DNA from 3 places in the Agromyces archimandritae genome. Region 3 is predicted to be linked to each of the others. Evidence: predicted binding sites of a transcription regulator. Region 3 holds the regulator's gene; each other region holds the start of a gene.
What was found. Region 3 encodes HspR, which represses chaperone genes until heat shock. Its sites were predicted from a motif close to AAGTTGAGTCNNNNNGACTCAACTT; they were not measured.
Positions count from the first base shown of each region.

Region 1: the regulator HspR is predicted to act here: its motif matches at 8,665-8,689, upstream of G127AT_RS07075 (ATP-dependent Clp protease ATP-binding subunit).
Region 2: the regulator HspR is predicted to act here: its motif matches at 8,133-8,157, upstream of G127AT_RS01360 (ATP-dependent Clp protease ATP-binding subunit).

Region 1 covers NZ_CP071696.1:1,565,110-1,575,668, reverse strand. Annotated here, with positions in the region: gene G127AT_RS07115 (FAD-binding monooxygenase) at 1-288, opposite strand, end outside; gene G127AT_RS07110 (oleate hydratase) at 501-1,202, opposite strand; gene G127AT_RS07105 (LysM peptidoglycan-binding domain-containing protein) at 1,319-1,831, opposite strand; gene G127AT_RS07100 (hypothetical protein) at 2,050-2,211, shown strand; gene G127AT_RS07095 (helix-turn-helix transcriptional regulator) at 2,685-5,705, shown strand; gene G127AT_RS07090 (DUF389 domain-containing protein) at 5,793-6,743, opposite strand; gene G127AT_RS07085 (DUF2804 domain-containing protein) at 6,829-7,836, opposite strand; gene G127AT_RS07080 (nitroreductase family deazaflavin-dependent oxidoreductase) at 7,931-8,368, opposite strand; gene G127AT_RS07075 (ATP-dependent Clp protease ATP-binding subunit) at 8,707-10,559, shown strand, end outside.
Region 2 covers NZ_CP071696.1:278,831-289,389, reverse strand. Annotated here, with positions in the region: gene fepB (Fe2+-enterobactin ABC transporter substrate-binding protein) at 1-674, opposite strand, end outside; gene G127AT_RS01405 (APC family permease) at 956-2,446, shown strand; gene G127AT_RS01400 (flavin reductase family protein) at 2,465-2,962, opposite strand; gene fdxA (ferredoxin) at 2,992-3,318, opposite strand; gene G127AT_RS01390 (M23 family metallopeptidase) at 3,412-4,074, opposite strand; gene G127AT_RS01385 (globin family protein) at 4,103-4,519, opposite strand; gene G127AT_RS01380 (DedA family protein) at 4,590-5,243, opposite strand; gene G127AT_RS01375 (aggregation-promoting factor C-terminal-like domain-containing protein) at 5,476-6,408, shown strand; partial or broken gene G127AT_RS01370 (ATP-dependent DNA ligase) at 6,530-7,541, shown strand; gene G127AT_RS01365 (VOC family protein) at 7,560-8,027, opposite strand; gene G127AT_RS01360 (ATP-dependent Clp protease ATP-binding subunit) at 8,185-10,559, shown strand, end outside.
Region 3 covers NZ_CP071696.1:1,863,051-1,873,609, forward strand. Annotated here, with positions in the region: gene dnaK (molecular chaperone DnaK) at 1-525, shown strand, start outside; gene G127AT_RS08435 (nucleotide exchange factor GrpE) at 530-1,195, shown strand; gene G127AT_RS08440 (DnaJ C-terminal domain-containing protein) at 1,428-2,429, shown strand; gene G127AT_RS08445 (heat shock protein transcriptional repressor HspR) at 2,525-2,947, shown strand; gene G127AT_RS08450 (ABC transporter family substrate-binding protein) at 3,032-4,729, opposite strand; gene G127AT_RS08455 (dipeptide ABC transporter ATP-binding protein) at 4,870-6,942, opposite strand; gene G127AT_RS08460 (ABC transporter permease) at 6,939-7,877, opposite strand; gene G127AT_RS08465 (ABC transporter permease) at 7,888-8,871, opposite strand; gene G127AT_RS08470 (hypothetical protein) at 9,188-9,604, opposite strand; gene G127AT_RS16100 (class I SAM-dependent methyltransferase) at 9,806-10,559, shown strand, end outside.

The DNA.
Region 1 (10,559 bases), 300 kb from region 3:
GGCGATGATGCGTTCGGCGAAGCCGAAGGCCTGGAAGGTTTCGACGCTTCGCGCCTGGATGCCGTCGGCCTGCCCGATCGGCAGGCGGCCGTCGCGGCGGTCGATGATCCGGGTGTCGATGTTCGGGAACTGCGCGAGCTGGGCGGCGGCGATCACGCCGGCGGGGCCGGCCCCGACGATGAGGACGTCCATCTCGTCGGGCAGCTCGGGCGAACGGTTCAGGCCGACGCCCGCTGCGGGCTGGACGTTCGGGTCTTCGGACACGTAGCCGTAGTGGTGGAACTGCACGGCTTCTCCTCACTTCTCTGTGGGCATTCGCTGGGGTATGCCTGGTGCAGGGGGTGGATGCCCTCGCGCGTTCTCGGCCGCGGCTTCCATGCCGTGTTCGATAATAGAACGGAGCATTCGTTTATTGTTCAGACCAGCATAAGCCGGGCGGCGGCGAGCGACAAGTGCACCTGGGTGGATACCGTGAAGCGCCGGGCGCGGCAGGGTCGCCGTCAGGCGACCGGGGCGGGCGCAGCCGCCTGCGCGGGCGAGCGCAGAGGGTCGGCGGCGCCGGCCGGAACGGCGGCGCGGGCGAGGAGGGCGCGGGCGGCATCCACACCCGAGCGCACGGCGTGCCCGGGGTCGGAAGCCCCGGCGATCGTCGTGTGCGTGCCGGAACGCGGCAGCGGTGCGCCGCTCAGCACGAGGTCGCCGGGGGCCAGGGCGACGCCGCCGGGCGTGCCCGCGCGGGTCCAGGCGATGCGCGGGCCCGAAGCGGCGGCGTGGATGCCGGTGACCTCGGTCGCGAACCGGAACGCGACGCCCGCGTCGAGCAGCCACTTGTAGAGCGGCAGGGCGAGCGCATCGGCCGGGTGCGCGGGCGCGCCGTCGAGCTCATCGAGCACGCTCGCGCCGTCGATCTCGAGCGATGGGATCGCGGCGAGCAGTTCGCGCACCGCCGGCATCCGCTCGGGGAAGCCGCGCGAGCCGCCGGGCGCGCCCGAGCCGCCCGTCTCGCCCAGCACCGCCGCCGGAAGCTGCCGTCGTTCGAGCACCGTGATGCGCGGGCCCGGCATCCGCCCGTCGCGGATGAGGCTTCCGGCCGCCGCCATCGACGACAAGCCTGCCCCGACGATCCAGGCCGAGGCCTCGTCGGCCCACGCCGACGCGCCGGGCTTGCCTGCGGGCAGGATCTCGCCGCCGCTGGTGTACATGGATTCCCCCCGAACCATCCGCCGCATCGTCGCGGCGTCCGATCAGCGTATCCGTGTGCCGCGGACGGGGGAAGCATCTTCAGCGTGCTCCCAGCGCCGGCGGGCGGCCGCGCGCGCTATCCGACGCCCGTCTTCTGCCAGTCGAGGTTCAGCAGCTGCCCGATGTAGACGGTGTCGCCGTAGTCGTAGATCTGCGGATTCATGCGGAGCAGCTGCTGCTGCGGCAGATCGAAACGCTGCGCGATGTCGAAGAAGCTGTCGCCGGAGACGACGCTGTACCGCTCCGGTTCGCCCGTCTCGTCGACCTCGGGGGCGCCATTCGCTCCAGGCCGCGGGCCGTTGTCGTAGGCGGCGCCCCATTCGTAGACGGGTGCGGCATCGTTCGGCGACGGAGCGGGCGCCTCGGGGTCGGCGGCCTCGGCCGGGTCGGGCTCGGGCGCGGGCGGCGGCTCGGCGGTGACCGTCACGAACGCGGTCTCGGTGACGACGACGGTCTCGGTGACCGCCGGCGGCGCCTCCGGGGCGGTGCAGGCGGCGAGCACGAGCGCCGCGGCCCCGGTCGCAAGCAGCGCCAGCGCCCCGCCGAGCGCGCTGCGATGCACGGGCCGGGGTGGTCGTCGGGGGCGCACGAAGTCACGCTAGAGCACCCGGCGGCGAACGGGAACCCCCGGTCGAGGCGCGTTTCGCCTCCCGTTCGGGGGGTTTCGTGAGTGGATGCCGGAGCGCGCCGCCTTAAGGAACGGGGCGCCGGGGCATCCACCCGCCGCAGAAGATACGGCGATCACCCGATGAGCCGGCCCCGCCTCAGAGAGGAGCGTGGAAGCACGCTGACGAACAGGAGCACGACATGTTCACCTCGGATCTCACCCTCGGACTGCACCGTTCCACCGTCGAGCGCGCCGAGCGCGAGCTCGCCATCCGCCGCTCCATCGCCGAGCGCGCCGAACGCGAGCAGGAGGCCGAGCGCGCCGTCGCCCGCCACCTGCTGCCCCGCCTCGCCGCCCGCTGAGCGCTGGCCGCCGTCGGTCGAGTAGGCCGCTCGCGGCCGTATCGAGACCCGGTGCGGGGTCTCGAGACGCTCGCTGCGCTCGCTCCTCGACCGGCGGCCCCGGCGGTCGAGTAGGCCGCTCGCGGCCGTATCGAGACCCGGTGCGCGATCCGCCCGCTGCGCTCGCTCCTCGACCGGCGACCCCGTCGGTCGAGTAGGTCGCTCGCTGCGCTCGCTCCTCGACCGGCGCCCCCGGCGGTCGAGTAGGCCGCTTGCGGCCGTATCGAGACCCGGTGCGGGGTCTCGAGACGCTCGCTGCGCTCGCTCCTCGACCGGCGACCCCGTCGGTCGAGTAGGCCGCTCGCTGCGCTCGCTCCTCGACCGGCGACCCCGTCGGTCGAGTAGGTCGCTCGCGGCCGTATCGAGACCCGGTGCGCGATCCGCCCGCGGCGAACCCACCCCCGCATGTCGGTGGCCGGTGGCAGCATGAAGGAGTGACCTCAGCAGCCGTGAGCCCGACGATGGTCGGGCGGCAGTCGCAGCTCGCGCGCGTGCGCGAGGCGTACGAGGCCGCGGCCGACGGCGAGTTCCGCGCGGTCGTGCTCGGCGGCGAGGCCGGCGTCGGCAAGACGCGGTTGCTCCGCGAGCTCGGCGCCTCGATCGGCGACGAAGCCCATGTGCTGTTCGGCCAGTGCGTGGATCTCGGCGACGTCGCGGCACCGTATGCCCCGGTCACCTCGGCGCTGCGCGAGCTCGCCGGGCGGCTGGGCGCCGAACGGCTGCTCGATGCGGCCGGCCCCGGCCGCATCCTGCTCTCGGCGCTGTTGCCCGAACTCGCCGCCGGCGAGACCGGCGAGGCCGGCGACGCCGTGCGCATCGTCGACAGCGGCGGCCGGTTGCACGAGGCCGTCGCCGTGCTGCTCGAGTCGGTCTCCGCCGAACGCCCCGTCGTGCTCGTCGTCGAGGACTTGCACTGGGTCGACGGTTCGACGCTCGCGCTGCTCAGATTCCTGCTGCGCTCGCTCGCCGGGCGCGTGCTGCTCGTCCTCAGCTACCGCAGCGAAGACGTCGGCCGCGGCCACCCGGTGCGCGCGTTCCTCAGCGAATCGGACCGGCTGCGCGCGGTCGACCGCTGGGAGCTCTCGCGCCTGACCCGCGGGCAGGTGCGCAAGCAGATGCGGGCGATCACGGGCCGCACGCCGACGGATGCCGTGCTCGATCGGGTGTTCCGGCGCAGCGACGGGGTGCCGTTCTTCGTCGAGGAGTTGCTGGACTGCGACGACAGCGTGCCCGAGACGCTCCGGGAGCTCCTCCTCGGCCGCTACGAACGCTTGAGCGACGAGGCGCAGGCCCTGCTCCGGCTCGTGTCGACCGGCGGGGTGCGCGTCTCGCATGCGGCGCTCGCCGAGGTCTTCGACGGGCCCGCCGATGCGCTCGACGCAGGCGCGCGCGAGGCTGTCGCCGCCGGCGTGCTCGTCGTCGACGGCGACGACTACGTCTTCCGGCACGCGCTCGTGCGCGAGGCCGTGCTCGACGACCTGCTGCCGGGGGAGCGCGCACGCTTCCACGCCCGCTACGCCGCGTACTTCGAACGCGCGGCCGAGGCGGGCCGGCGTGTGGCCGCCGAGATCTCCTTCCACTGGATGGGCGCCCACGACGCCGAGAAGGCCTTCCCGGCGACGATCGACGCCATGCGGCAGGCCCGCGACGCCTACGCGTATGCGACCGCCGGCGCCCTCGGCGAGCGGGCCCTTGAACTCTGGGATCGGGTGGGCGAACCGGCATCCATCGCCGAGATGAGCCGCATCGTGCTCTTCAGCCGCACCGCCGCACATCTCGACAAAGCCGGCGAATCGGCACGCGCACGTGCCCTGCTCGAACGGGCGATCGAGGAATGCGCGCCCGACGACCCGCAGTTGCCGAGGCTGCTGCGCGACCTCTCGCGGTACACCTACGACGGTAACCAGCAGCGCGTCGAGCTGCTGGAGCGCTCCCTCGAATACCTGCCGCCGGGCACCGACGACATGCTCCGCACGACGGTCATCGCCGAACTCGCCGGTCGGCTCATGGTCGCCTCCCGCTACGACGAGGCCCTGGCCCTCGCCGACGAGGCCGTCGAACTCGGGTTGCGGAGCGATGCGCCGCGCTACTCCTCGGTCGCCGCGAACATCCGCGGCGTGACCCGCGCCCATGCCCGCGGCGAGATCGACGAGGCCTTCGCCGATCTGGCGCGGGCCCGCGAGTACGCCGGCAGCGACGGTGCCGCCCTGCTGCGGTACTGGGTCAACGCGAGCGACCTCACCCATCTCGTCGGCCGCTACGAAGACGCCCTGCACCTGGCCGAGGAGGGCATGCGCCGCGCCGCCGAGATCGGGGTCGCGCGAAGCTCGGGCACCATCCTCATGTCCAACGCCGCCGAACCGCTGCTCGAACTCGGCCGCCTCGACGAGGCCCGCCAGCTCGTCGACCGCGCGATCGGCATGGACCCGCCCGTCACCTACCGCGTCTACCTCGAAAGCTGCAGCCTCTGGCTCGCGATCTGGACCGGTGACCTCGCCGGCGCGCGCGAACTCCTCGACAATCGGCCGGCCACGGCCCGGCGCATCGCCGTCGACGAATCGCAGGTCCGCCACCCGCTGCTGCGCGCGCGCATCGAACTCGCCCTCGCCGAGGGCGACCCAGGCGGCGCGCTGACGCATGCGCAGGCGGCTGCGGACGACCTGGCCGCCCCCGACGGTTCGCTGCGCTCGCAGGAAGCCGGGCACACGCTGCCGCTCGTGTGGGCGATGACGCGCGCGGTGCGTGCCGTGCGCGGTGCGGATGAGCGCGGTGCGGGCGGGCGCGCCGGCGCGGTTGCTTCGAGCGGTGCGGATGCTTCGGGTGCGGATGCCGCGCTCACCGCGGTCGAGGCCGTCGCCCGACGGGTGCTCGCCGGGACGGCGTCGTGGCCGACGCACGGGGTCTGGGCGCCGATGGCCGCGGCCGAGCTCGCCGGCGACGCCCCGGCGTTCCGCGCCGCGATCGACGCGGCCGAGAGCGAGCTCGCCCCTGCGCACCTCATGCCGTACGCCCTGCTGCAGCTCGCCAGGGCGCTCCTCGCCGCCGGCGAACGCCGGGAGGGCCGCACGGTGCTCGGCCGGGCCCGCGAGACCGCCGCGGAGATCGGGCTCGGGCTCCTCGTCGCCGAAGCCGATGCGATGGGGCATGCCGCCGGCGGCATCGGTGCCGCGGCCGCCGGTGCTGATGCTTCGGGTGCGGATGCCGGGAGCGCGGCGGACGCCGGGCGGCGCGCCGCGGCATCCACCCCCGACCCGCTCGCGGAGCTCACCGCCCGCGAACGGCAGGTGCTCGACCTCGTCGCCGAGGGGCTCAGCAACCGGCAGATCGGCGAACGCCTCTTCATCTCGGGCAAGACCGCGAGCGTGCACGTCTCGGCGATCCTCCGGAAGCTCGGCGCATCCACTCGCACCGAGGCCGCCCGGCTCGCCGCGGGGCCCCCGGCGCGCGCCGGGTGAGGGGGCATCTACCGAACAAATCGCGGCCTTGCGGGGGCCTGTCCGCAGGGCAGCGCGCCGCGGCATCCACTCGCGGCCAGCGGGCGCTTACCGCCCGTTGCGCAGGCGTGCGGGCCAGCCGCGCACGCGACGGCCGAGCATCGTGAGCTGGAACGCGAGGGTTCCCGCGGCGCCGATGATGATCGACGCGAGGCTCAGCAGGAACTCGAGGCCGGCGCCGCCGACCTGCGCCCAGGCGCCGTAACTCGCGGCGACTCCGATCGCGGCGGCCGCGGGGATCGTGTTCATCGAGATCAGCACCCCGACCAGGGCGCTCGATTTCGCGGACGTCAGCGACAGCATGCCGGCGATGCCGGCGAACAAGCCGATCACCGTGCTCAGCACGTTCGGCTGCCAGATGAACGCCGCGAGCGGCTCGTGCTCGTAATCGAACATGGTGCGCGGGAAGACGCCCGTCGCGATCAGCAGCAGGCTCATGAGCAGGGTGAAGGCGATGCCGACCGCATACCCGACGACCGCGGTCAGCACCGAGCGGCGGATGCCACGCGCATGCCGCCGCACGAGGCCCACCGAGATCGCCGCGAGCGGGCCGAAATCCGGCCCCACGACCATCGCCGCGACGAGCAGCACCGGCTGATCGAGCACGACGCCGACGCCGCCGATGCCCGTCGCGACGGCGATGAACACGAGATACGTCGCCGACAGCCGCACCTCGGCCTCGGTGCGCGACTCCACCTCCTGCAGCACGAGCGCATCGTCGTCGCCGCCGAAGATGTGCTGCGGCTCCTTCGACTCGGGCACCACCGACAGGTCGATGTTCTCGACGGCGATCGACCCGTGCTCGTTCACGCCCAGCCGGTCCAGATCGCGGATCAGCCGCCCCATCGCCGCTCGCTGCACATCGCACAGGATGACGTCGCCGGCCGGCCGCACCCCCGAGCCCTCGATCACGATGACGTTCACCACATCGGGAACGTCGAGCGCGGCATCCACCGCCTCGCGCAGCCCCACCGGCACGATCAATCGCAGATGCTCCACGAGCCCAGTGTGCCCGCCGCGCGCCCCGCCGCGGCCGCGCCGCGCCCGCAGACGCTGCGCCGCGCGCTCGCCACGCCCGACCCGCTCACCAGCGCTGGCGGACGTCCTCGGCCCAGCCGAGGAGGCCGTCGATGGGGTGGACGGTGCCGTCGTCGGCGGTGACGGTGCCGCGGTAGCGGCCGAAGCACTGGTGGGTGTCGGAGGCGATGAGGCCGAGGTTCGTGTGCGCGACGCGGTCGTGGAAGGGGTCGAAGCGGAGGGCGACGCGGTCGCCGATGATGCGCCAGGGGTCCAGCCAGCGGCCCGGGGTGTAGCTCCACTCGAGTTCGTCGGAGATCTTGTGCAGGCGGCCGTCGATCGAGAAGGCGTTCTCGGTGGAGCCGGTGCCCAGCGTCCAGCGTCCGCCGAGTTGCAGGCCGATCGTGTGCCCGTTGTTGCGACCGGACGCGGCGCCCCAGTTCCACGCCATCCGGTACGGCCAGCGGCCGCGGCCGTGGTCGAGCACCGCCCAGGCGTCGTCGCCGAGCTCGGCCGGCTCGCCGTCGACTTCGATCACGCCGCGGGCGGGCCGGGCGACATCCTTCACCGTGTACTGGAACCTGGTCGCCGACCACGGCACGACGACCCCGAGCGCCTCATGGCCGGCGGGGCGTTCGGCGACGACGTCGAGGCGCACACGGTCGGTCGTGGCGCGGATGCGGGTGCCGCCGCTCGAGCCGAGCTCCTCGATCCGCACCCGCACGCCCGGCACGTCCGCCGAGGCGACCCCGCGCCCGAGCGTTCCCGGCAGCTCGACACCCTGCGAGAGCGGCGTGATCGCCGTCCGGTCGATCTCCTCGCCCGAGGCGCGGTCGAGCACCCACACTTCGGTGAGCGTCGCGTAGTCGAGCATCGACACGGTGACGGCGGCGATCCACCGCCGGCTCGTGAACGCCCAGTACTCCCACCGTTTGTTGCGCAGCCGGCCGCGGAGGCCCCGGCCGATGCCGTCGGTGTCGTGCAGCGGATGCCGGCTCCAGCCGACCGCTTCGGGGTTCAGCCGCCCGTCGGGGCGGCAGAGGGCGACGGGCTCGGTGAGTTCGCGTTCGGGCACGGCGCGCCTTCCGGTTCGGTGTGCGCCAAGCGTAACGGCGAGTGGATGCCGGGGCGCACGCCGATCGCGGCGCCCCGCGGCATCCACTCGCGGGCTACTCGACCGGCGTCAGCACGAACACGGGGATGAGCCGGTCGGTCTTCGTCTGGTAGTCGGCGTACGGCGGCCATGCTTCGACGGCGCGGGCCCACCATTCGTCGCGTTCGGATCCGGTCGCGATCCGCGCACGGTAATCGCGCGTGACCGGGCCGTCCTGCAGTTCGACGAGGGGGTTGGCGACGAGGTTGTGGTACCAGAGCGGGTGCTCCGGAGCCCCGCCCTTCGAGGCGACGACCGCGTATTCGCCGTCGTGCTCGACGCGCATCAGCGGCGTCTTGCGGATCTTGCCGCTCTTCGCGCCGAGCGAGCTCAGCACGATGATCGGCCGGCCTTGCAGCGTGGCGGCCTCGGCCCCCTGGGAGGCTTCGAAGGCCTCGGCCTGCTTGCGGGCCCATTCGGCGGTGCTCGGTGCGTATTCTCCCTGCAGCGGCATGCGACTCCTTTGCTCGGCGGTGCGATTCGCGATGTGGCGCGTCGGCGGGCGGAGGCCCGGAGGCCCTGTGGCCCGGCGGCCCCGAGTGGATGCCGCGGCGCGCTCTTCTGCGATGCACAACCGAGCATCCGCCTCCGCCATTCCCGGCGGCGGGTGCGACGGCGGGCGCGTCGGCTGGTTGCGACGCGCGAGACCCGCGATCGGCGCCCGTGGTGCTGGCGCGGCCTGCGGCATCCGTCTACCGTGAGATCTGGGGGATGCCCGGCGATGTGGCCGGAATACGCGCCCCTTCCGTGAAGTTGAGTCAACTAGACTCAAGTTTGAAGGAAGGATGCGAAGTGGCGAACATGCAGGGCGCGCCGAGCTCGCAGGAAGAACAGCAGTCGGCGCTCGAACAGTTCGGGGTGGATCTCACCGAGCTCGCCGAGGCCGGCAAGCTCGACCCGGTCATCGGCCGCGACTCCGAGATCCGCCGGGTCAGCCAAGTGCTCACCCGCCGCACCAAGAACAACCCCGTACTCATCGGCGAGCCCGGCGTCGGCAAGACCGCCGTCGTCGAAGGCCTCGCCCGCCGCATCGTCGCCGGCGACGTGCCCGAGAGCCTGAAGGGCAAGAAGCTCATCTCGCTCGACATCTCCGCCCTCGTCGCCGGCGCCATGTACCGCGGCCAGTTCGAGGAACGGCTGAAGAACGTCCTGAAAGAGATCAACGAGTCCGAGGGCGAGATCATCACCTTCGTCGACGAACTGCACCTGCTCATGGGCGCCGGCGGCGGCGAAGGGTCCGTCGCGGCATCCAACATGCTGAAGCCCATGCTCGCCCGCGGCGAACTGCACCTCATCGGCGCCACCACCCTCGACGAATACCGCGAGTACATCGAGAAGGACGCCGCGCTCGAACGCCGCTTCCAGCAGGTCTACGTCGGCGAGCCGAGCGTCGAAGACACCATCGCGATCCTCCGCGGGCTGAAGAGCCGCTACGAGGCGCACCACGGCGTCACGATCTCCGACGCCGCGCTCGTCGCCGCATCCACCCTGTCGAACCGGTACATCTCGGCCCGGCAGCTTCCCGACAAGGCCATCGACCTCATCGACGAGGCCATGTCGCGCCTGAAGATGGAGATCGACTCCAGCCCCGTCGAGATCGACGAGCTGAAACGCCAGGTCGACCGCATGAAGATCGAAGAGCTCGCCCTCAAGAAGGAGAAGGACGACGCCTCCAAGGAGCGCCTCGCGAAGCTCCGCGACGACCTCGTCGGCCTCGAACGCGAACTCGCCGAGCTCGAAGAGCGCTGGTCGCGCGAACGCAGCGGACTGAACCGCGTCGGCGACCTCAAGAAGCGCCTCGACGAAGCCGTCACCGACCGCGACCGCGCCATGCGCGACGCCGACTACGCACGCGCATCCAAACTCGAATACGAGACGATCGCGCAACTGCAGCGCGACCTCGAGGCCGCCGAGCAGGCCGAAGCCGCCGACGACGAACCCCGCATGGTCAACGAGCAGGTCACCGAAGACGACATCGCCGCCGTGATCTCGGCATGGACCGGCATCCCCGTCGGCCGGCTGCTGCAGGGCGAGACCGAAAAGCTCCTGCACCTCGAAGCCGAACTCGGGCGGCGGCTCATCGGGCAGAAGCAGGCGGTGACGGCGGTGGCGGATGCCGTGCGGCGATCCCGGGCCGGCATCAGCGACCCCAACCGCCCCACCGGCTCCTTCCTCTTCCTCGGCCCCACCGGTGTCGGCAAGACGGAGCTCGCCAAGGCGCTCGCCGAGTTCCTCTTCGACGACGAGAAGGCGATGATCCGCATCGACATGTCGGAGTACGGCGAGAAGTTCTCGGTCTCGCGGCTCGTCGGCGCCCCTCCGGGATACGTCGGCTACGACCAGGGCGGCCAGCTCACCGAGGCGGTGCGCCGCCGGCCCTACTCGGTCGTGCTCTTCGACGAGGTCGAGAAGGCCCACCCCGAAGTGTTCGACGTGCTCCTGCAGGTGCTCGACGACGGCCGCCTCACCGACGGGCAGGGGCGCACGGTCGACTTCCGCAACACGATCCTCATCCTCACCTCGAACCTCGGCTCGAACTACCTCGTCGACCCGTCGCTGTCGTGGGCCGAGAAGGAGGAGGCGGTCATGCAGACCGTCCGCCAGGCCTTCAAGCCCGAGTTCGTGAACCGCCTCGACGACATCGT
Region 2 (10,559 bases), 1.6 Mb from region 3:
CCGATGCGCGCGATCGGGTTGTCCTGGCCCGGGCCGTTGAAGGAGACGATGTTCGCGGTGCCCGCCGGGATCTCGATGGCGTCGGCGGTCTCGGACACGAGCGCGTCGAAGTCGGCGACGGCCGCCTCGGCCTCGGCCTCGAGGCCGGTCGCTTCGCCGAGCCGGGCGGCGAGTTCCTGCCATGTCTGCCCGCCGTAGTCGACGACGATGGTCGGCGCGATGTCCTGCAGCGCTTCGAGCCGGTCGACGACGGAGTCGGCGCCGGTCGTGGAGACGACGATGAGGTCGGGGTCTTCGGCGATGACCGATTCGGGGTCGAAGCTGCCGGCGCCCCAGAGGGGTGCGACGCCGCGCTCGTCGGCGATGTCGGCCCACTGCGCGAAGAAGGCGCCGTTCGCGGCCCCGGAGCTCGCGACGACGGGGGCATCGATGGTGAGCAGGGTGCCGGTGACGGAGACGGAGGTGGAGAGGATGCGCTCGGGCTGGGCGGGGATCTCGGTCTCGGTGCCGTCGGCGTTCTCGAAGGTGCGGGGCCAGCCGGCGGATGCGGTGGTGTCGTCGTCGGCCTTCGGCTCGGCGGCGGAGGAGGAGCAGCCCGCAAGGGCGACGATGCCGGCGACGGCGAGCGCGGCGATGCCGGCCAGCCGTGTGCGGGTGAGGGATGAGGCGGTCATGGTTCCTTCCAGGACGTGGTGCCGCTGCGGCACGCTCGGCGGCCTACGCGGGGCTGCGGTGGCACGGGCGACTCGTCGCCGCCCGCCGCTTAGGTTAGCCTAACCTGCGCTGCGTCGGCGAATCGTTCGCCGGGCGACGAGGGGCGACGGGTGGGTGTGGATGCCGCGACTCCCGGCATCCACACGACGCGCCGTGCCCGCACCCGCTCGCCGGCGCACGGCGGCCGTACGCTGCCGGCACCGCCGTATGCAGAACCGCGGCGCTGTGGAGGGGGACATCCATGACACCCGAACCGGGGCGCGCCGCGCAGGGGCCCGCCGAACCGCCCGCCGACACCGGTGAGGTGCAGATCGACCCGAACCCCACCGGGTCGCCCGCGCTGCGACGGGTCATGGGGCCCCGGCTCCTGCTCCTCTTCGTCGTCGGCGACATCCTCGGCACCGGCGTCTACGCCCTCACCGGGCAGGTCGCCGGCGAGGTCGGCGGCGCCGCCTGGCTGCCGTTCCTCATCGCCTTCGCGGTCGCGATGCTCACCGCCTTCTCCTACCTCGAACTCGTCACGAAGTACCCCGAGGCCGCCGGCGCCGCCCTCTACGTGCACAAGGCCTTCGGCATCCACTTCGTGACCTTCATGGTGATGTTCGCCGTCATGTGCTCGGGCATCACCTCGGCATCCACCGCCGCCCGCGCCTTCGCCGTGAACATGGTGCGCGCCTTCAGCGGCGCCGCACCCGACCCGGCCGATCCCTTGCTGCTCGTGCTGGCGATCGTGTTCATGGTCGTGCTCATGCTGATCAACCTCCGCGGCGTCGCCGCCGGCGTGCGCACGAACGTCGTGCTCACCCTCATCGAGGTGTCCGGCCTGCTCCTGGTCATCTTCATCGCCCTGTGGGCCGTCGTCGGCGGGCAGGGCGACTGGTCGCGCGTCGTCGCCTTCGAATCGACCGACGAACGCGGGGCCTTCGTCGCCGTGACCGCGGCGACCTCGCTCGCCTTCTTCGCGATGGTCGGCTTCGAAGACGCGGTCAACATGGCCGAGGAGACCAGGCATCCCACCCGCGTGTTCCCGAAGATCATGATCACCGGCCTGTCGATCACGGGCGTCGTCTACGTCGCGATCGCCGTGCTGTCGGTCGCGATCGTGCCCGTCGGCGAACTGGCCGCCAGCGAGGCGCCGCTCGTGGTCGTCGTCGAGACCGCCGCCCCCGGCTTCCCGATCAACGAGCTCCTGCCGTGGATCTCGATGTTCGCCGTCGCCAACTCGGCCCTCATCAACATGCTCATGGCCTCTCGGCTCATCTACGGCATGGCCAAGCAGCAAGTCGTGCCGGACGTGCTCGCGCTCGTGCTGAAGCGGCGCCGCACCCCGTGGCTGGCCGTGCTCTTCACCACCGCGATCGCGATCGGCCTCATCGCCTACGTCTCGCTCGCGCAGGGCACCACCGTCGTCGCCCTGCTCGGGGGCACGACCTCGCTGCTGCTGCTCGCGGTCTTCTGCATCGTGAACCTCGCCGTCCTCGTGCTGCGGAAGAACCCCGTGAAGCACCGCCATTTCCGCACGAATCGCGTCATCGCCGTCATCGCCTCACTGGCGTGCCTGTACCTCGTGCTGCCGTTCTCGGGCCGGAACCCGGGGGAGTACCGGATCGCGCTCGTGCTGCTCGCGATCGGCGTCGTGCTCTGGATCGTGACGTGGATCGTGAACCGGCGCGTGGGCCGGGCGACCGACTTCGAGGCGCCCGAGAAGGTGCCGCCGGGCAAGATGCCCTGACGCACTTCGGCCGTGGTCTCACTCGAGGGGCACGAAGCGCCGATCGTGGTAGACGACCGCCGCGCCGGCCTCGCCCGGCAGTACCTCGAGCACCTCGGCGAGCACGAGGGACGAGGAGCCGACGGGGGTGACCGCGAGGCTCCGGCAACGGAAGGCGACACGGGCGCCCGGCAGATGCGGTTCGCCCGTCGGCAGGCGCCGCCAGCCCTGCTCGGGCGTGAAGCGTTCGGTGCCGGAGCGGGCGAAGGTCTCGGCCAGGGCGATGTGGTCGGCGCCGAGGAGGTGCACGACGAATCCCGGGGCGCGGAGGATGCCGCCGGCGCTGCCGGTGGCGCGGGTGACCGAGAACGCGAGCGCGAGCGGGTCGACGGCGACCGAGGCGACGCTGGATGCCGTGAGGCCGACCGGCCCGTCATCGCCCTCGGCGGTGATGAGCGCGATGCCGGCGGGGTGGGCGCGGAAGGCGAGTTTGAAGGCGTCGACGGCTTCGGGGGTGCCGGCCGGCGCGGCCGGCACCCGCACCCCGGATGCCGCGGCACTGCCGCTCACGAGGCGTCGCCCTGGGGCGGAAGAGCGGCGACGAGCGGGTGGTCCTTCGGCACGACCCCGAGCTTCGCGGCGCCGCCGGGCGAGCCGATCTCGTCGAAGAACTCGACGTTGGCCTTGTAGTAGTCGGCCCATTCCTCGGGCAGGTCGTCCTCGTAGGAGATCGCCTCGACCGGGCAGACCGGCTCGCATGCGCCGCAGTCGACGCATTCGTCGGGGTGGATGTAGAGCGAACGCTCGCCCTCGTAGATGCAGTCCACGGGGCATTCATCGACGCACGCACGGTCTTTGACGTCGACACAGGGAAGAGCGATGACGTAGGTCATCGGGCGGTCTCGGGGTGGAGCATGCTGCGACCCTACGACCTCAAGCCAGGTTGAGGTCAAATCCGGTCGGCGGATGCGGGCGGCGCACCCGGCTCAGACGGCCTCGACGACCTCCCGCTCGCCGGGCATCCCGCCCCGGATCACGGCGCCGCCGGCATCACGGTACCGCCGGAACGCGAACGGCACCCCGCGGGCTCTCGCCCAGTCGTCCGTGTCGCTCAGCTGCACGTGCACGTGCGGCTCGGTGCTGTTGCCCGAATTGCCGCATTCGCCGATCGCATCGCCGGCCGCGATCGTCTCCCCGATCCCGACCCGCAGCGTGCCGCGGCGCAGATGCGCGATCAGCGCGAACGGGCCGGCCGGGCCGAGCGCGACGACCACGTGGTTGCCGGCGAGCCCGGTGATGCCCTCGCGAACGCGCTCGGCCTGCGTGAGCGCGTACGGCACGAGCACGAACGGCGAACGGCGCGCCTCGTGATCGGCTTCGGCGTCGTGGGCGGCGACGACGGAGCCGGCCGCAGGGGCGAGCACCGGCATCCCGAACCCGAGGAAGCGTTCGGGCGGTTCGAGCGCGACGAGGCTGCGGACGTCGCGGGGCGCGGATCGCCCGTGTTCGTCGACGGGGACGAGGTCGACGGCGTGGCTCGTGCCGAACAGGGTCGTGCCGTGGCTCGGGATGCGCCGGGCCGGGCTGTTCTGCACGAGCATGCGGCCGCGGAGCGGGAGGTCGAAGAGGATCGGCGTCGCCTCGTCCATGCGGCCTCCCGGTCTCCGCGGGCGGGCGTCAGGCCGCCTGCGACTCCATTCCGGCCTGCATCTCCGCGGCGATGATCCCGAACGCCGTCGTCCACGCCTCGCGCACCTCGGGGGTGAAGTCGTCGCCGAGGCCCTTCTCGAGGGTGGCGAGCAGCGACGCGCCGACCGCGGCGAAGTGGGCCGGCTCGGCCCCGTAGGAGGAGTGACGGGCGCCGAGCTCGCGGACGGCCGGCACGGCCTGCTCCCAGTCGCTGAGGCCGGCGACGGCGAAACCGAGCATCTGCATGAGCTTGCGGCGCTGCTCGGTGAGGTCCTCGGAGAACAGCGGGCGCACGCCCGGGGCCCGCTCGAAGAGGTCGTCGTAGAACAGGGCCGAGGCGGTGTCGGCGATCGGGGCGACTTTCGCGAAGCTCGTCTGCACGAGGTCGATCTGCTGCTGGTCCATGGGGGCTCCTCTCATCGGCGTCCGGGGTGACGCCGCCCCCAAAGTTAGCGCTTCGCGGGGCGTGCCCGCATCATCGGCCGGTGGGTGCCGTGTCGCGTCGTTCGCGGCGGATGCGCCGCACCCGCAGCGCGATCCAGACGGCGACGGCGATGACGACGACGGCGATGACGATCTTCTGGAAGACGCCGGCGTAGTCCTCGACGATGTGCCAGTGCTCGCCGAGCTGGAAGCCGGCGACGACGAAGACGGTGTTCCAAATGGCGCTGCCGGCTGCGCTGAGCAGCAGGAAGCGCCATACCGGCATCCGCTCGAGGCCGGCCGGGATCGAGATGAGGCTGCGGAAGATGGGGATCATACGGCCGAAGAAGACGGCTTTGCCGCCGTGCTTGGCGAACCAGGCCTCGGCTCGATCGACGTCGGAGACCTGCACGAGCGGCATCCGGTCGGCGATGCGCTTCAGGCGTTCGGCGCCGAGCCAGCGGCCAAGGCCGTAGAGGGCGAGGGCGCCGACGATCGAGCCGATCGTCGTCCAGATGATGACCTCGACGAGGCCGAGGCTGCCGCGGCTGGCGGCGAACCCGGCGAGCGGGAGGATGATCTCGCTCGGCAGGGGCGGGAAGAGGTTCTCGGCGGCGATGGCGATCGCCGCGCCGGGGGCGCCGAGGGCGTCCATGAGATCGACCGCCCACTGGGCGATCCCGCCGAGGGTCTCGCTCGTTTCCATCCGACCAAGGATACGGGGCTCGCCGAGTGCCGCCTGAACGTCGCCCGTGAGCGGATGTCGGGGCTCCCGCGGGTCCCCCTTTTTGAGGACTTTGCCAGGCAGACGTGAGGATTCATGCAGAACCCGCGCGCAGACTGGGGCCTTCGTCCGCGCAGAACCCGAGTGCGGGCGCAACCCGAGAATCGTAATCGCCTCTGCGTGCGCGCACCGGTGGTTCACAACACGAACAACTATGCAGAACCCGATTGATCTCATCTCCCCCAAGAAGTCCAGTTCAGAAACCCCGCGCGCAAACGAACGCCGCCGCAAGACGGCGCGCAAGCGCAGCCTCATGATCGGGGCCGCCGTGGCCGTCGCCGCGAGCGTCGGCACCGGATTCGTCGTGCAGTCCTCCGTCGCCGCGCAGCGCGACAGCATCGCCCAGACGGCGGCGCTGACGAGCGCGACCGAGATGCGCGGCGCGGCCGAGTTCGGCGCGTACGGCAACGTGCTCGCCGCCCACGCCGAACGCGGCGCCAAGGCCGCGATCGACGCCGGCACGAAGGCGGTCGCCGCCGCGAAGGGCAAGGCCGACGCCGCGAAGCTGCAGGGCCTCGTCGACAAGCTCGGCGGGTACCAGAAGCTCGACGCACGCGACACCATCGACCTCACGGCCGACACCAAGGCCGAGACGAAGAAGGTGACGGATGCCGTCGCCGCCTTCGACAAGGCCGCCGCCGAGAAGAAGGCCGCCGAGGAGGCCGCCAAGAAGGCCGCCGAAGAGCAGGCCGCCGCCGAGCGCGCCGCCGCCGAACAGGCCGCGGCCGAAGAGGCCGCAGCCGCCGAGGAGGCCGCCGTCTCCTACCCGTCGGCTCCGACCGACCCGAGCGGCGCCCAGGCCATCGCCCAGGGCATGCTCGCCTCCTACGGCTGGGGCGACGACCAGTTCGGCTGCCTCGTCGCCCTGTGGGACAAGGAGTCCGGCTGGAACGTCAACGCCTACAACGCCTCCAGCGGTGCCACCGGCATCCCGCAGGCGCTGCCCGGCAGCAAGATGGCCTCCGCCGGCGCCGACTGGCAGACCAACCCGGCCACCCAGATCGCCTGGGGCCTCGGCTACATCGCGGACCGCTACGGTTCGCCGTGCGCGGCCTGGGACCACTCCGGCGCCACCGGCTGGTACTGACCCGGCCGAACCATCGCCGAACGCCCGGCTCCATACCCGAAGGAGTCGGGCGTTCGGCGTCCCCGGGCCCGGCACGGCCGGTGTCGGAGGCCGGTGGCAGACTGGGAACGTGCTACTGGGCCTCGCCGCCGCAGGCGGACCGGGGTCCGCGGCAGCACGCAGCCGCCTCGTCGCAGAGCTCACCGGCCGCGCCACCGCCGGCGAACAGGGCTTCCTCGCCCGCGCGATCCTCGGCGAGGTGCGCACCGGCGCCCTCGAAGGCGTCCTCCTCGACGCGCTCGCCCGCGCCGCCGACCGGCCGGGCGACCTCGTGCGACGGGCCGCGATGCTCTCCGGCGACCTCGGCGAGACCGCGGTGATCGCCCTGAGCGGCCCGCCCGCGGCCCTCGAAGAGGTCGGCCTCCTCGTCGGCCGCCCCGAGACCCTTCCAGGACACGATGTCGCGGTTCGGAGCGGATGCCGCACGCGAGGCCCGGCTCGCGCCGCGCTTCTTCGACCTCCTCCACCTCGACGGCCGCGACCTCATCGACCTGCCGCTGGCCGAACGCCTGGCAGCCCTCGAACGCCTCGCGCCCGGCCTCCGCGTGCCGGGCGAGGTCACCGCCGACCCGGCCGCAGCCGAACGCGTCTCCGAGGCGGCGCTGGCCGCCGGCCATGAGGGCGTCGTCGTCAAGGCGATCGGCTCGCCCTATGCGGCGGGCCGTCGCGGCGGCGCATGGGTGAAGGTGAAACCCGTGCACACCTTCGACCTCGTCGTGCTCGCCGCCGAGCGGGGCTACGGCCGTCGCACGGGCACCCTGTCGAACCTGCACCTCGGGGCGCGGGATCCGGCAGGCGAGTTCGGCGAGCCCGGAGGATTCGCGATGGTCGGCAAGACCTTCAAGGGCCTCACCGATGCGATGCTCGCGTGGCAGACGCAGCGGTTCGGCGAGATCGAGACGTCGCGCACGGCATCCACCGTCTTCGTCGAACCCGTCACCGTCGCAGAGATCGCCATCGACGGCGTGCAGCGCTCGACGCGATACCCGGGCGGCGTCGCCCTGCGCTTCGCGCGCGTCAAACGCTACCGCGACGACAAGCCGCCGGCGGATGCCGACACCATCGGCGCCCTGCGGGCGATGCTTCCCGGCTGACCCCGTGCCTGCCGTTCGTCAGGCGTTCTCGAGTTCGGCGATGACGATCTTCTTCTGCGCCATCATCACCTGGATCTGCGCCGGCGTCTGCAGCAGTTCGCCCATGCGCGCCGGCACGATCTGCCAGCTGACGCCGAAGCGATCCTTGCACCAGCCGCACTGCTCCGACTCGGGCACATGCGACAGCGCCGCCCAGTACCGGTCGATCTCGGCCTGATCGTCGCAGCTCACCACGAACGAGACCGCCTCGGTCATCGTGAACTCCGGTCCGCCGTCGAGGCAGACGAAATCCACCCCGTTCAGCGTGAACTCGCCGTTCAGCACCTTGCCCGACATGCCTGCGAAATGCTCGTCGAGCGATTCGTCGGGGTAGTCCTGGATCGCGGTGATGCGGGAATCGGGGAACACCCCGACGTAGTACTCCATCGCCTCGCGCGCCCGATCGTGGAACCACAGGCACGGCTGGATGGGTGAGAGCCCGGCCATGACGACCTCCTCGTCCGTTCCCTCCCACGCTAGGCGCACGGGCTCGCGCCGGTCGCGGTTGCAGGACGCACGGCCACCGGGAATACTCCGACGCCCCACGCGTTGAACTTGAGCGTACCCAACTCAAGTTTCACCAATAGACCAATAGGAGGACTTGGTGCCTGAAGACTTCACCCCCCAGGACGGCCAGAATTCGTTCGACGAGTTCCTCAGCCGATACCTCGAGGGCGAGCGGGCGCGTCAGGCGCGTTCGATCGACCTCAGCCGATTCCTGACCGCCCGCACGCAGGGCATCCTGCAGCGCGCCGGCAAATTCGCGCTCGACCGCGGCCAGACCGAACTCGACGCCCTGCACATCCTGCGCGTCATCGTCGAAGACGACAGCGTGAAACAGGCCGTCGCACGCACCGGCGCGAGCCACGAACGCATCATCACCGCCACCGAGGCCCGCCTGCCCGCAGCCGGCGACAAGGCCGACATCAATGCGGCGACGATCACCCCGAGCGCCTCCCGCGCGCTCTTCCACGCCTACCAGGTCGCCCGCTCCAGCGGCTCGACCTACATCGACCCCGAACACCTCTTCTTCGCGCTCGTCCTCGGGCAGGACGCACCCGCCGGCCAGGTCCTCGCCCGCGCCGGCGTCACCGCCGAAGCCCTCACTCAGGGCGTCCGCGAAACCGTGACCGCCGCAGGCGGCGAAGAGACCCCGGCCGAGCCCGAGGCGGCATCCGCCACCCCCATGCTCGACAAGTTCGGCACCGACCTCACCGCGCTGGCCGAAGCCGGCGAACTCGACCCCGTCATCGGCCGCGCCGACGAGATCGAGCAGACCATCGAGATCCTCAGCCGCCGCACGAAGAACAACCCCGTGCTCATCGGCGAAGCCGGCGTCGGCAAGACCGCCATCGTCGAAGGCCTCGCAAGCGCCATCATCGAACAGCACGTGCCCGAGCAGCTGCTCGGCAAACGCGTCATCGCCCTCGACCTGCCCGCCATGCTCGCCGGCACCCGCTACCGCGGCGACTTCGAAGAGCGCCTCACGAAGACCATGGACGAGATCGCCGAACACCGCGGCGAACTCATCGTCTTCATCGACGAGGTGCACACCGTCGTCGGTGCCGGCGGCGCCGGAGACGGCGGCATGGACGCCGGCAACATCCTGAAACCGCGCCTGGCCCGCGGCGAACTCCACCTCGTCGGCGCGACGACCCTGAAGGAGTACCGGCAGATCGAGAAGGATCCGGCCCTGGAACGCCGCTTCCAGCCCGTCAAGGTCGGCGAGCCCTCCATCGAAGACGCCGTCCTCATCCTCCAGGGCCTGAAGCCCGCCTACGAGGCGCACCACGGCATCCACTACACGGACGCCGCCATCCGCGCCTCCGTCGAGCTCAGCGCCCGCTACCTCACCGACCGGGTCCTGCCCGACAAGGCGATCGACCTCATCGACCAGGCCGGCGCACGCCTGCGCCTGAAGCTCGGCGCCGCCGTCGACGTCTCCGCGCTCATCGAACGCCTCGCCACCCTCGAGGCCGACAAGAACGCCGCCGTCTCGGCCGAACGCTACGAAGAGGCCTCCCGCATCCGCGACGAGATCCGCAAGGTGCAGACCAAGCTCGACGACGCGACCGCCCCCGCCGGTCGAGGAGCGACCGACGCGACCCTCTCCGCCGGTCGAGGAGCTCCGCAGGAGCGTCTCGAGACCCCCACCGCCGGCGAAGGCTCCGACACCCCGGCGGCCGTCGTCGGCGAAGCCGAGATCGCCGCCGTGATCTCGCGCGCCACCGGCATCCCGGCCAGCCGCCTCACCGAGACCGAACGCGAACGCCTCGCCGACCTCGAACAGGAACTGCACGCCCGCGTCATCGCCCAGGACGACGCCGTCACCGCCGTCGCCAAGGCGGTGCGCCGCAGCCGCACCGGCATGGGCGACGCGAACCGGCCCGTCGGCTCCTTCCTCTTCCTCGGCCCCACCGGCGTCGGCAAGACCGAAACGGCCCGGGCCCTGGCCGAACGCCTGTTCGACGACGAAGGCGCCATCATCCGCTTCGACATGTCGGAGTTCGGCGAACGCCACACCGTCTCCCGTCTCGTCGGCGCCCCTCCCGGGTACGTCGGCTACGACGAGGCCGGCCAGCTCACCGAACGCGTACGCCGCAACCCGTACTCGATCGTGCTGTTCGACGAGATCGAGAAGGCCCACCCCGACGTCTTCAACCTGCTCCTGCAGGTCCTCGACGACGGGCGCCTCACCGACGGCCAGGGCCGCACGGTCGACTTCCGCAACACCGTCGTCATCATGACCTCGAACCTCGGCAGCGAGTTCCTCGCGTCCCGCTCGGGCGCGATGGGCTTCGTCGCCGGGGCGGATGCCTCGGGCTTCGGCTCCGACGAGGTGCGCGCCCGCGTCATGGGCAAGCTCCGCGAGGCCATGCGCCCCGAGTTCCTGAACCGGATCGACGAGATCGTCCTGTTCCAGAAGCTCGGCGAAGACGAACTCGGCCGCATCGTGCATCTCATGCTCGGCGCCACCGA
Region 3 (10,559 bases):
GAGGTCACCTTCGACATCGACGCGAACGGCATCGTTCACGTCACCGCGAAGGACAAGGGCACCGGTCGCGAGCAGTCGATCCGCCTCTCGGGCGGTTCGAGCCTGCCGAAGGAGGATATCGACCGCATGGTGCGCGAGGCCGAGGAGCACGCCGCCGAAGACAAGAAGCGTCGCGAGACCGCCGAGACGCGCAACTCCGCCGAGCAGCTCGCCTACTCGGTCGAGAAGCTCATCAAGGACAACGAGGACAAGCTGCCCGGCGACGTGAAGTCCGAGGTGCAGGCCGACGTCGACGCCCTGAAGACGGCGCTCGCCGGCGACGACGACGACGCGGTGAAGACCGCGTTCGAGAAGCTCTCGCAGTCGCAGTCCAAGCTGGGCGAGGCCATCTACCAGCAGGGCCAGGCGGATGCCGCGGGCGCTGCCGGTGCCGAGGGCGGCGAGCCCGCCGGCGAGCAGCCGGCCGACTCCGATGAGGATGTCGTCGACGCCGAGGTCATCGACGACGAGGACGAGAAGAAGTAAGGCCATGACCGACGAGAACACCAACCCCGAAGAGCCGGTGATCCGCCCTGAGCCCTCTGAGGGTGCTGGGCGGCGCATCGACCCCGAGACGGGCGAGGTTCGTCAGCCTGCCGCCCCGGGTGCCGATGCGGCGCCCGGGGCCGCCCCGGATTCGGGTGCGGATGCCGCGGCACCGGATGCCGAGGGTGCGGATGCCGATGAGGCGCCCCTCACCGTCGAAGACATCCTGAACGCGGCCGATGCCGAGACGGCCGAGCCGAACGACGAGCACCTCGCCGATCTCAAGCGGGTCACCGCCGAGTATGCGAACTACCGCAAGCGCACCGAGGCGAACCGAGAGGTCGAACGCGAGCGTGCGGTCGGCTCCGCCGTCGCCGTGCTGCTGCCGGTGCTCGACGACCTCGACCGGGCCGAGAAGCACGGCGACCTCGAGGGCGACGCCCCGTTCGCGACGATCGCGGCGAAGCTGCGCGCGGCGGTCGGCAAGCTCGGGCTCGAGCCGTTCGGCGAGCCCGGCGAGCCCTTCGACCCGACCAGGCACGAGGCGATCTTCCAGCAGCCCTCGTCCGACGTCGAGGTCGACACCGTCGCCGAGGTGGTCGAGACGGGCTACACGCTCGGTTCGACGCTGCTTCGGGCGGCGAAGGTCGTCGTCAAGACGCCCGCGTAACCGCATCCCCTCCCGCCGGTCGAGGAGCGACCTCCGCCGGTCGAGTAGCGACCTCCGCCGGTCGAGTAGCGACCTCCGCCGGTCGAGTAGCGACCTCCGCCGGTCGAGTAGCGACCTCCGCCGGTCGAGTAGCGACGAAGGAGCGTATCGAGACCCCCTTTCCAGGGTCCCGCCCCACTTTCGCTCCTCGACCGGCGTCCACATACCAACGAACACACAGAAGGGGGTGCCGATGGCCAGCCAGGACTGGTTCGACAAGGACTTCTACCAGGTGCTCGGCGTCTCCAAAGACGCGAGCGACGCCGACATCAAGAAGGCGTACCGCAAACTCGCGCGCAAATACCACCCCGACCAGAACCCAGGCGATACGGCCGCCGAGGCGAAGTTCAAGGAGATCAGCGAGGCGAACTCGGTGCTCTCCGACGCCGAGCAGCGCAAGGAGTACGACCAGATCCGTGCCATGGGCTCGGGGGCGCGCTTCACCGCGCCCGGCGGCGGCGCCGGTGGGGCCGGCGGCTTCGAAGACGTCTTCGGCGGCATGTTCAACCAGGGCGGCGGCGGTCAGCGCTTCACCTTCCAGCAGGGCGGCGGCGGCGCCGACTACGACGACCTCTTCGGCGGCCTGTTCGGTTCGGGTCGCTTCGGCCAGTCCACCGGCGGCTACCGCGGTGCGGGCGGGCCGACCCCCGGCCGCGACGTCGCGGCGACCACGACGCTCGACTTCATCACCGCCACCAAGGGCGACCAGATCACCCTGCAGACCCCCGAGGGCAAGCCGATCACCGTGCGCATCCCCGCCGGCGTCGCCGACGGGCAGAAGATCCGCCTGCGCGGCAAGGGCCACCCCTCGCCCGACGGCGGCGCGAACGGCGACCTCGTGCTCACCGTCTCGGTGCGCAAGCACCCCGTCTTCGAACGCGACGGACTGAACCTCCGCGTGACGGTTCCGGTCACCTTCGCCGAGGCGGTGCTCGGCGCGACCATCCGCGTGCCGACCCTCGGCGGCGACCCGGTGAAGCTGAAGGTCGCCGCCGGCACCCCGAGCGGCCGCGTGCTGCGGGTCAAGGGTCGCGGCGTGAAGACCCAGAAGGGCACCGGCGACCTCCTCGCCGAGGTGCAGGTTGCGGTGCCGTCGCATCTGTCGAAGGATGCCGAGGAGAAGCTTCGCGCGTTCGACGCGGAACTGCCCGAGGAAGACCCGCGCGCCGAGCTGCTCGAGCGGGCCGAGGACTGAGCCGGCGGATGCCGGGCGGCGATGACTGCCGGACGGTACCCGCCGAGCGACGGCGCCGCTGAAGAACGGCGGCAACGAGAAGAACGGAGGACGACATGGATCGCGCAAGCCCCGTGTTCGTGATCTCCGTCGCCGCGGAACTCGCCGGCATGCACCCGCAGACGCTCCGCCAGTACGACCGGCTCGGGCTCGTCTCGCCGCGGCGCACCGCGGGCCGCTCCCGCCGTTACTCGATGCGCGACGTCGAACAACTCCGCGAGATCGCGCAGCTCTCCGCCGACGGCGTCGGCCTCGAGGGCATCCGCCGCGTGCTCGGCCTCGAAGACCGGGTCTCCGAGCTCGAAGCACGGGTGCGGGAACTCGAATCGGCGCTCGCCGACGAGATGCTGAACCGCCCCGGCCGGCGTGTCTTCGCGGCCGGAACCGAGGGCGAGGTCATCACGCTCCGCGCCGGCACCCGCACCCGCCGCGAGACCGCAGTCGTCGTCTGGCGGCCCCTCGAACGCGGCGACGACTGAGCTGCGGCGCGCCGGGGCATCCACACTCGGCAACGCCACAGGGGGCCGGCCCGAAGGCCGACCCCCTGCGAGGTGCGAGAGAGGTTACTTCTCCCAGCCCACGTTCTCCACGGGCTGGCGGCCGAAGCCGTCGAGACCGGTGTAGAACTCGGGCGTCAGGTTGGCCAGGCCCTCCTTGACCGTGAAGATCGAGGGGCCGGCGTACAGCGGGAAGATACCCCAGGTCTCGGCGAACGCCTCGGCCTCGAGCTTGTTGCCCTCCGCGATCTGCTCGGCGGGGTCGCCGATGGCCTCGAGCGCGTGGATCTTCTCGTCGAGCTCAGGCGTGCCGGAACCCGAGAGGTTCAGACCCGAGTCGGAGCACCACAGCTGGCAGAAGTACGCGAAGCCGAACGGGTCGGACGAGCTGAAGCCCAGCATCATGACGTCCCAGTTCTTCGAGCTGTAGTCGGTCGAGAAGTCCGACGACGGGCGCACGTCGATCTTGATGTCGACGCCGATCTCCTTGAGGAGCGCGTTGATGACCTTGCCGCGGGCTTCCACGATGGGGTCGTCGCCGAAGAGCGGCAGCGTGAGGGAGAGCTTCTCGCCGTCCTTCTCGCGGATGCCGTCTTCGCCCTCTTCCCAGCCGGCGTCCTCGAGGAGCTTCGCAGCAGCCTCGGGGTCGTACGACCAGCCGGCGGCGTCGAGGTTGTTCTCATAGCCCTCCTGGAAGGGGAACAGCGTGAACGAACCGGCCGGCTCCTCGCTGTAGTCGAGGCCGTCCCAGACGACCTCCTTCAGCGCGTCGCGGTCGATGCCCATGAAGATCGCCTTGCGGACGTCGAGGTCCGACAGCAGCGGGTTCTCGGCGTCGAGCGTGAAGAGGTTCGTCGCCGTGCGCATGGCGCGGTAGGTGACGACGCCGTCGAGGTCTTCGACCTGCGCGAGGCGGTCCTTCGTGCCCGTCGCGGCCATGTCGACCTCGCCGTTCTTGAAGGCGTTGATCTCGGCGGTGTCGTCGAGCATGCGGAAGGTGACCTTGTCGAGCAGGCCCTTCTCACCCCACCACTCGGGGTTCTGCACGAAGGTGATCGTGCCGCCCTTCGAGTCGAACTTGTCGATCGTGTACGGCCCGGCGCCCCACTGCTCGTTCGGCGTGTTCAGGTAGCCGGTGTTGTACACCTCGGGCGAGTTCACGGCCGGGTGCAGGATGTTGTTGAAGAGACCCTCGGGCCAGGCGTACTCCTGGCCGAAGGTGACGACGGCCTGCTTGTCGTCGGCGCCGGCCGCGACCGACTCGATCAGCTTGTAGCCGTCGGTCGAGGAGGCCTGGTAGGCCTCGTTCGTCGCGTTGCTGGCCTTCCACGTCGTGTCGATCGCGGTCCAGTCGATCGGCGTGCCGTCGTTGTAGTGCGCGTCGGGGTTGAACGTGAAGGTGACGACGGTCTTGCCGTCCTCGGTCTCGATGTCCCATCCGTCGAGGTAGGCGTCGTTCTTGTACGCCTCGCCCTCGGGGGTGAAGAGGATGAGCTGCGGGTTGTACCAGTCCCACAGGGTCGAGGTGTCGACCGAACCGTCCGCCTGGAACGGGTTCATCTGCGGCGGGATCTCGCCGATCGGGAAGGTGACCTCGCCGCCCTCCTGCAGCGCGTCGCGCTCCTGGGGGTTGTAGTCGGCGGTCTTCGTCTCGGCCGGGGCCTTGGACTCGGTGGCCTCGTTGCCGCCACCGCTGCTGCACGCGCTGACGGTGAGCACGAGTGCCGCGCCCGCCGCGATCGCGGCCAGATTCTTGAGCTTCATGATGTTCCTTTCACGCCTCGTGGGCGCTCCGGTTGGAATGGAATGTGTTGTCAGTGGGTCACGCTCAATGCTCTTCGCTCGTGCTCCTCTCGGGGGGAATGCCAGTGCAGGGGGTTCGCGGAGTGGATGCCCGGCGCCCGTCACCTCCAGTGACAGGCGTTCGTGTGCACCCCCTCCGCGCCGGTCAGTGCCGGGGTCTCGGTCTCGCAGCGCGCCTTCCGCGCGTCGTCGAGGGTCTGGTACAGCGGGCACCGGCTGACGAACTTGCAGCCGGGGCTGTCGTCGGTCGGGCTCGGCAGGTCGCCGGTGAGCACGATGCGCTCGCGCCCGCGTTCCGCGACCGGATCGGGGATCGGGATCGCCGAGAGCAGCGCCTCGGTGTACGGGTGCTGCGGGTTGTCGAATACGGCGTCGACATCGCCGTATTCGACGAAGGAGCCGAGGTACATGACCGCGACCCGGTCGGCGATGTGCCTGACGACGGAGAGGTCGTGGGCGACGAAGAGATAGGAGAGGCCGAGTTTGACCTTCAGCTCGTCGAGCAGGTTGATGACGCCGGCCTGGATCGACACGTCCAGCGCCGAGACCGGCTCGTCGAGCACGACGATCTTCGGTTCGCTCGCAAGCGCACGGGCGATGCCGATGCGCTGGCGCTGCCCGCCCGAGAACGCGGCCGGGAACCGGTCGGCGTGATCGGGGTTCAGGCCCACGAGCTCCATGAGCTCGTCGACGCGGCGCCCGGCCGGGTCGGTCTTCATCCCGATGGTCCGCAGCGGTTCGGCGATGACGTCGCCGACGGTCATGCGCGGGTCGAGCGCGCCCATCGGATCCTGGAAGACGATCTGCAGGTCGCGGCGCAGCTTGCGCTCGGCCGAACGGCTCTTCAGATCGGCGACGCTCACGCCGCCGATCTTGATGTCGCCGTGCTGCTGCTTGGCGAGATCCATGATCTCCAGCAGCGTCGTCGTCTTGCCCGAACCCGACTCGCCGACGATCGCCATCGTCTCGCCCTGGCGCACGTCGAAATCGAGCCCGTTGACCGCGTAGACCGTGCCGACGCGGCGCTTCAGGAACGCGCCCTTCAGCAGCGGGAACTCCTTGCGGAGGTTCTTCACCTCGAGGGTGATCGGGCGCTCCTCGCGGGGCGTGCGGGTCAGCTTGGACTCGGGGATCTCGGGCACCGGGAAGACCGGCTCGCCGTCGATGAGGCCGTCTTCGATGCCCGCGACGCGGATGCAGGCCGCCTTGTGGTCGGCGACGTGCGTGCCGGCCTCGACGAGCGAGGGCACCGGCAGCAGTTCGGGCTCGGCCTCGCGGCATGCGTCGATCGCGATCGGGCAGCGCGGGGCGAACGGGCAGCCCTTCGGCAGCTCGACGAGCGAGGGCGGGTTGCCCTTGATCGGCACGAGCGGGGTCTTCTCGGACTTGTCGACGCGCGGGATCGCGGCGAGCAGACCGATCGAATACGGCATCCGCGTGTGGGCGAACAGTTCGCCGACCGGGGCCTGCTCGACGGGCTTGCCCGCATACATGACGAGCACGTCGTCGGCGATGTTCGCGACGACGCCCATGTCGTGGGTGATCATGACGACCGCGGCACCGGTCTCCCGCTGCGCGGTGCGCAGCAGGTCGAGGATCTGGGCCTGGATGGTGACGTCGAGGGCCGTCGTCGGTTCGTCGGCGATGATGAGCTTCGGGTCGTTGGCCATCGCGATCGCGATGACGACGCGCTGGCGCATGCCGCCGGAGAACTCGTGCGGAAACGACTTCACGCGCTTGGATGCGTTCGGGATGCCGACGAGCTCGAGCAGTTCGATCGCACGCGCCCACGCCTGCCGCTTCGACATGCCCTTGTGGATGGTGAGGGCCTCGACGAGCTGGTCGCCGACCGTGAACACGGGGGTGAGCGAGGTCAGCGGATCCTGGAACACCATCGACATGCCGTTGCCGCGGATGCGCGACATCTGCTGGTCGGTGAGGCCGATGAGCTCTTTGCCGTCGAAGCGCACCGAACCCTCGACGTGGGCGGTGTCTGCGAGCAGGCCCATGATCGCGAGCGACGTGACCGACTTGCCGGAGCCCGACTCGCCGACGATGCCGAGCGTTCGCCCGGCCTCGAGGTCGAAGGAGACGCCGCGGACGGCATCCACCCGCCCCGCTTCGGAGGGGAAGGTGACCTGCAGGTCGCGGACGGAGAGGACGGGGGCGGTCATGCGCGACCTCCAGCCGCGGAGGTCGGGTCGAGGGCGTCGCGCAGGCCGTCGGCGACGAGCGCCATCGAGACGGTCAGCAGGGTCAGCACGCCGGCGGGGAAGTAGAACAGCCACGGCGAACTCGTGATCGAGCTCGCGCCGAGGCCGATGAGGGAGCCGAGCGAGACGTCGGGGGTCTTCACGCCGAAGCCGATGAACGACAGGCCCGTCTCGGTCATGACGGCGCTGACGACGCCGAGCGTGAACTGGATGACGAGGAGGGAGCCGATGTTCGGCAGCATGTGCCGCATGACGATCTTGAACCCGCCGACCCCGGTGTATCGGGCGGCGGCGATGTAGTCGCGTTCGCGGATCGACAGCGACAGCGTCCAGATCGTGCGGGCCGGGAAGAACCAGCCGATGATGATCAGCGCGAACGCGATCACCCGCCAGTCGCCGCCCGAGTCGTTCGAGATCATCGACAGCAGCAGGAAGGTCGGGATGACCATCAGGAAGTGGATGAGCAGCAGCATCGCCCGCTCGTACACCCCGCCGAAGAACGCGGCCGAGGCGCCGATGATCGCCGAGATCACGGTCGTGCCGATCGAGACGATGAGGGCGATCATGAGCGAGCGCTGCAGACCGTGCACGACCTGCGCGAAGGTGTCGTTGCCGACGTCGTTCGTGCCGAACCAGTGCTCGGCCGACGGCGGCTTCGAGATCGAGAGGAAGTCGAGATCCTGGTACGGGTACCGCGCGATGAGGTCGCCGAAGATCGCGAACAGGGCGATGATCACGAAGATGATCGCGCCGGCGACGGCGGGCCGGTTCCGCATGAAACGGCGCGTGTACAGCCGCCATTTCGACATGCGCTTGCGGGGGGACGGGCCGCCCTCGCCGAGCGGCTGGACCGCCGCGACGTCGGTGTCGCCGTGCTGCAGGGGATCGGTGGTCATATCGGACATGTCAGCTCACCCGCACTCGAGGATCGAGGATGACGACCGCGATGTCGGCGAGCAGGGCGCCGATCGCGGTGAGCACCGCGCCGAAGGCCGCGACGGCCACGACGCCGTGGACGTCGTTCGTCGCGATGGTCGTGATGAAGTAGCGACCCATGCCGTTCCAGCCGAAGATCGATTCGGTCAGGATCGCGCCCGTGAAGATCGCCGGGATCGAGAAGGCGACCTGCGTGGCGACCGGGATGAGCGAGGTGCGCAGCGCGTGCTTGCGGATCGCCTGCTGCTTCGTCAGGCCCTTGGCGCGGGCCGTGCGCACGTAGTCGGCGTTGATGTTGTCGAGCAGGAGCGAGCGCTGCAGGAAGTGCGTCGCCGCGTAGCCGGTGAGGACGAGCGCGAGCGTGGGCAGGATCAGGTGTTGCAGGACGTCGATGAGGGCGGGGAAGAAGCCGGTGATCTCGGGGTTCGCCGACCCGGTCACGTAGAAGATGCGGGTGCCGACTGCCTGGTTGATGTCGATCGCGATGATGACGATCGCGAGGGCGGCGACGATGATCGGGATGTTCATCGTGATGATCGAGGTCGCCTGGCCGATGCGGTCGGCGAGCTTGTACTGCCGCGAGGCGGTGTAGACGCCGAGGCCGATGCCGAGCACCGTCATGATGATCGTCGCCCCGAGCATGAGCTCGGCGCTGACCCACATGCGGTAGGCGATCTGGTCGTTCACGGAGTCGCCGACGGCGCTGACGCCCCAGTCCCACCGCAGGAAGATGCCGGTCAGCCACGTCCACCAGCGTTCGGCGAGGGGCACGGCGTCGCTCAGGTTGTGCGGTTCGAGCATCGCGGAGATCTGGTCGTAGCTGAGCGGGGGGCGCCGGCCGACGTAGTTGCTCCGCGGATCGAGGAATCCCCAGGCCAGGAAATACGTGACGTTGGTCGCGACGAAGATCAGCAGCAGCCAGCTGACCGTGCGTCGCAACAGGTACTTGATCACAGCCCGGGTACCCCCCTTTAGGGATCGCAGTGATGAATGTGTCGGGTTCCTGCGTCACGGCAGGATGAATCGGAGTCTAACCACACGTGGCGAGGATGTGCGATTCCTTCGCAAGATCGTGATCGAATCGCGTTTCCGACACGTTTCCGGCGCAATAATCTGCAGCACGGCGTGCGAGAGCGCGACTCATCGCCGCCAAAGCGAGTGGATCGGTGTCGCAATCACGCCACGATGTTCCGGGGTGGATGCGGTATGGTTCGCGCCCGCGCGTACGGCGCGTGGGGCATCCACTCGGGGATGCGGAACGCGCCGGGGCTCAGCCCCAGGCTTCGGCCGGCGCGGTCACGACCGGCACCGGCGTCGTCGACCAGTGCGTGCCGTTGCCGTAGTGGCTCGACGCCCACGGCGAGGCCCAGATCGCCGCCGCCGTGGCATCCGCGTCGTCGCCGTGTTCGAGGCCTGCGACGATGTCGGTATAGAAGGAACGCGCCTTCAGGTTGTCGGCGGCGTACCGGGCGGCATCCACCAGGGTGCCGTAGCTGCCCAGGCCCGAACCGCCGCCCGAACCGTAGCCGTTGTTCAACGGGTTGTTGCGGTTCCACCAGTTGTCGGGGCCGTTCTCCTGCCGCATCCACCGGGTGATCACCGCGACGTTCTCCTCGGTGACCGGCCAGCCGCCGTCGACGAGCACGAGCTTGGCCCAATCGTGGTTCGTGCCGCCTGCGCCCCCCATGCTGTGCGCCCCCCATGCTGTGCGCCTCCATACCCCCTGCGCAATGCAGGAGTGCGCGCGTGTCGCGGCCCCGTCTCCCGCATGGGCGCCGCGACACGCCGTGCGCGATCCTGCATTGCGCAGAGATTCCGGCGCCGAGGGTGGGGCGGAGCCTCGAGCGCCGTGACGACCCCGCGGGCAGCGTGCGATTACGGTCGGAGGGTGGACTTCGATCGACTGCGGCGGTGGCCCGACCCCGAGGGTGAGGGGCTGCGGGCCTGGGATGCCGCCGACGCGCTCATCCTGGACGAGGCCGCGCCGTGGCTCGCGGAGGCTGCGCCGGACGAGGTCGTGACCCTCGACGATGCATACGGCGCGCTCACGATCGGCGCCGTCGAGGCGGTGGCGGCGGATGCCGCGGGTGCGGTGGATGCCGCGGATGCGGCGGCGATGGGTGCGGCGGGGGCGGATGCTGCGCGTGCTGCGGGCGCAGCGGCGGCGGATGCCGCGGGTGCGGCGGGGGCGGATGCCGCGGGTGCGGCGGCGATGGGCGCGGCGGGTGCTGCGGCGCGCCACGGCATCCACTCGGGGCAGGGGGTTCGCGCGCATACCGACGCGATCACGGGGGAGCGGGCCATCGCGGCGAACGCCGAACGGGTCGGTGCTCGCGGCATCCGCACCCTGCCGCTCGGCCCCGAGCTGCTCGCCGGCGCGCGCCTCGTGCTGCTCCGGCTGCCGCGTTCCCTCGACCGCCTCGACGAGCTCGCCGCCCTCATCGCCCGCCATGCCGACCCCGGCGTCGCGGTCGTCGCCGGCGGTCGCCTCAAGCACATGACGACGGCGATGAACGAGGTGCTCGGCCGGCACTTCCGGCGCCTGGACGTCAGCCTCGCCCGGCAGAAATCGCGCGTGCTCATCGCGCGCGAGCCCGTGCCGGGCGCCGTGGCCTGGCCGAAGCGGAGCCGCGACGACGCCC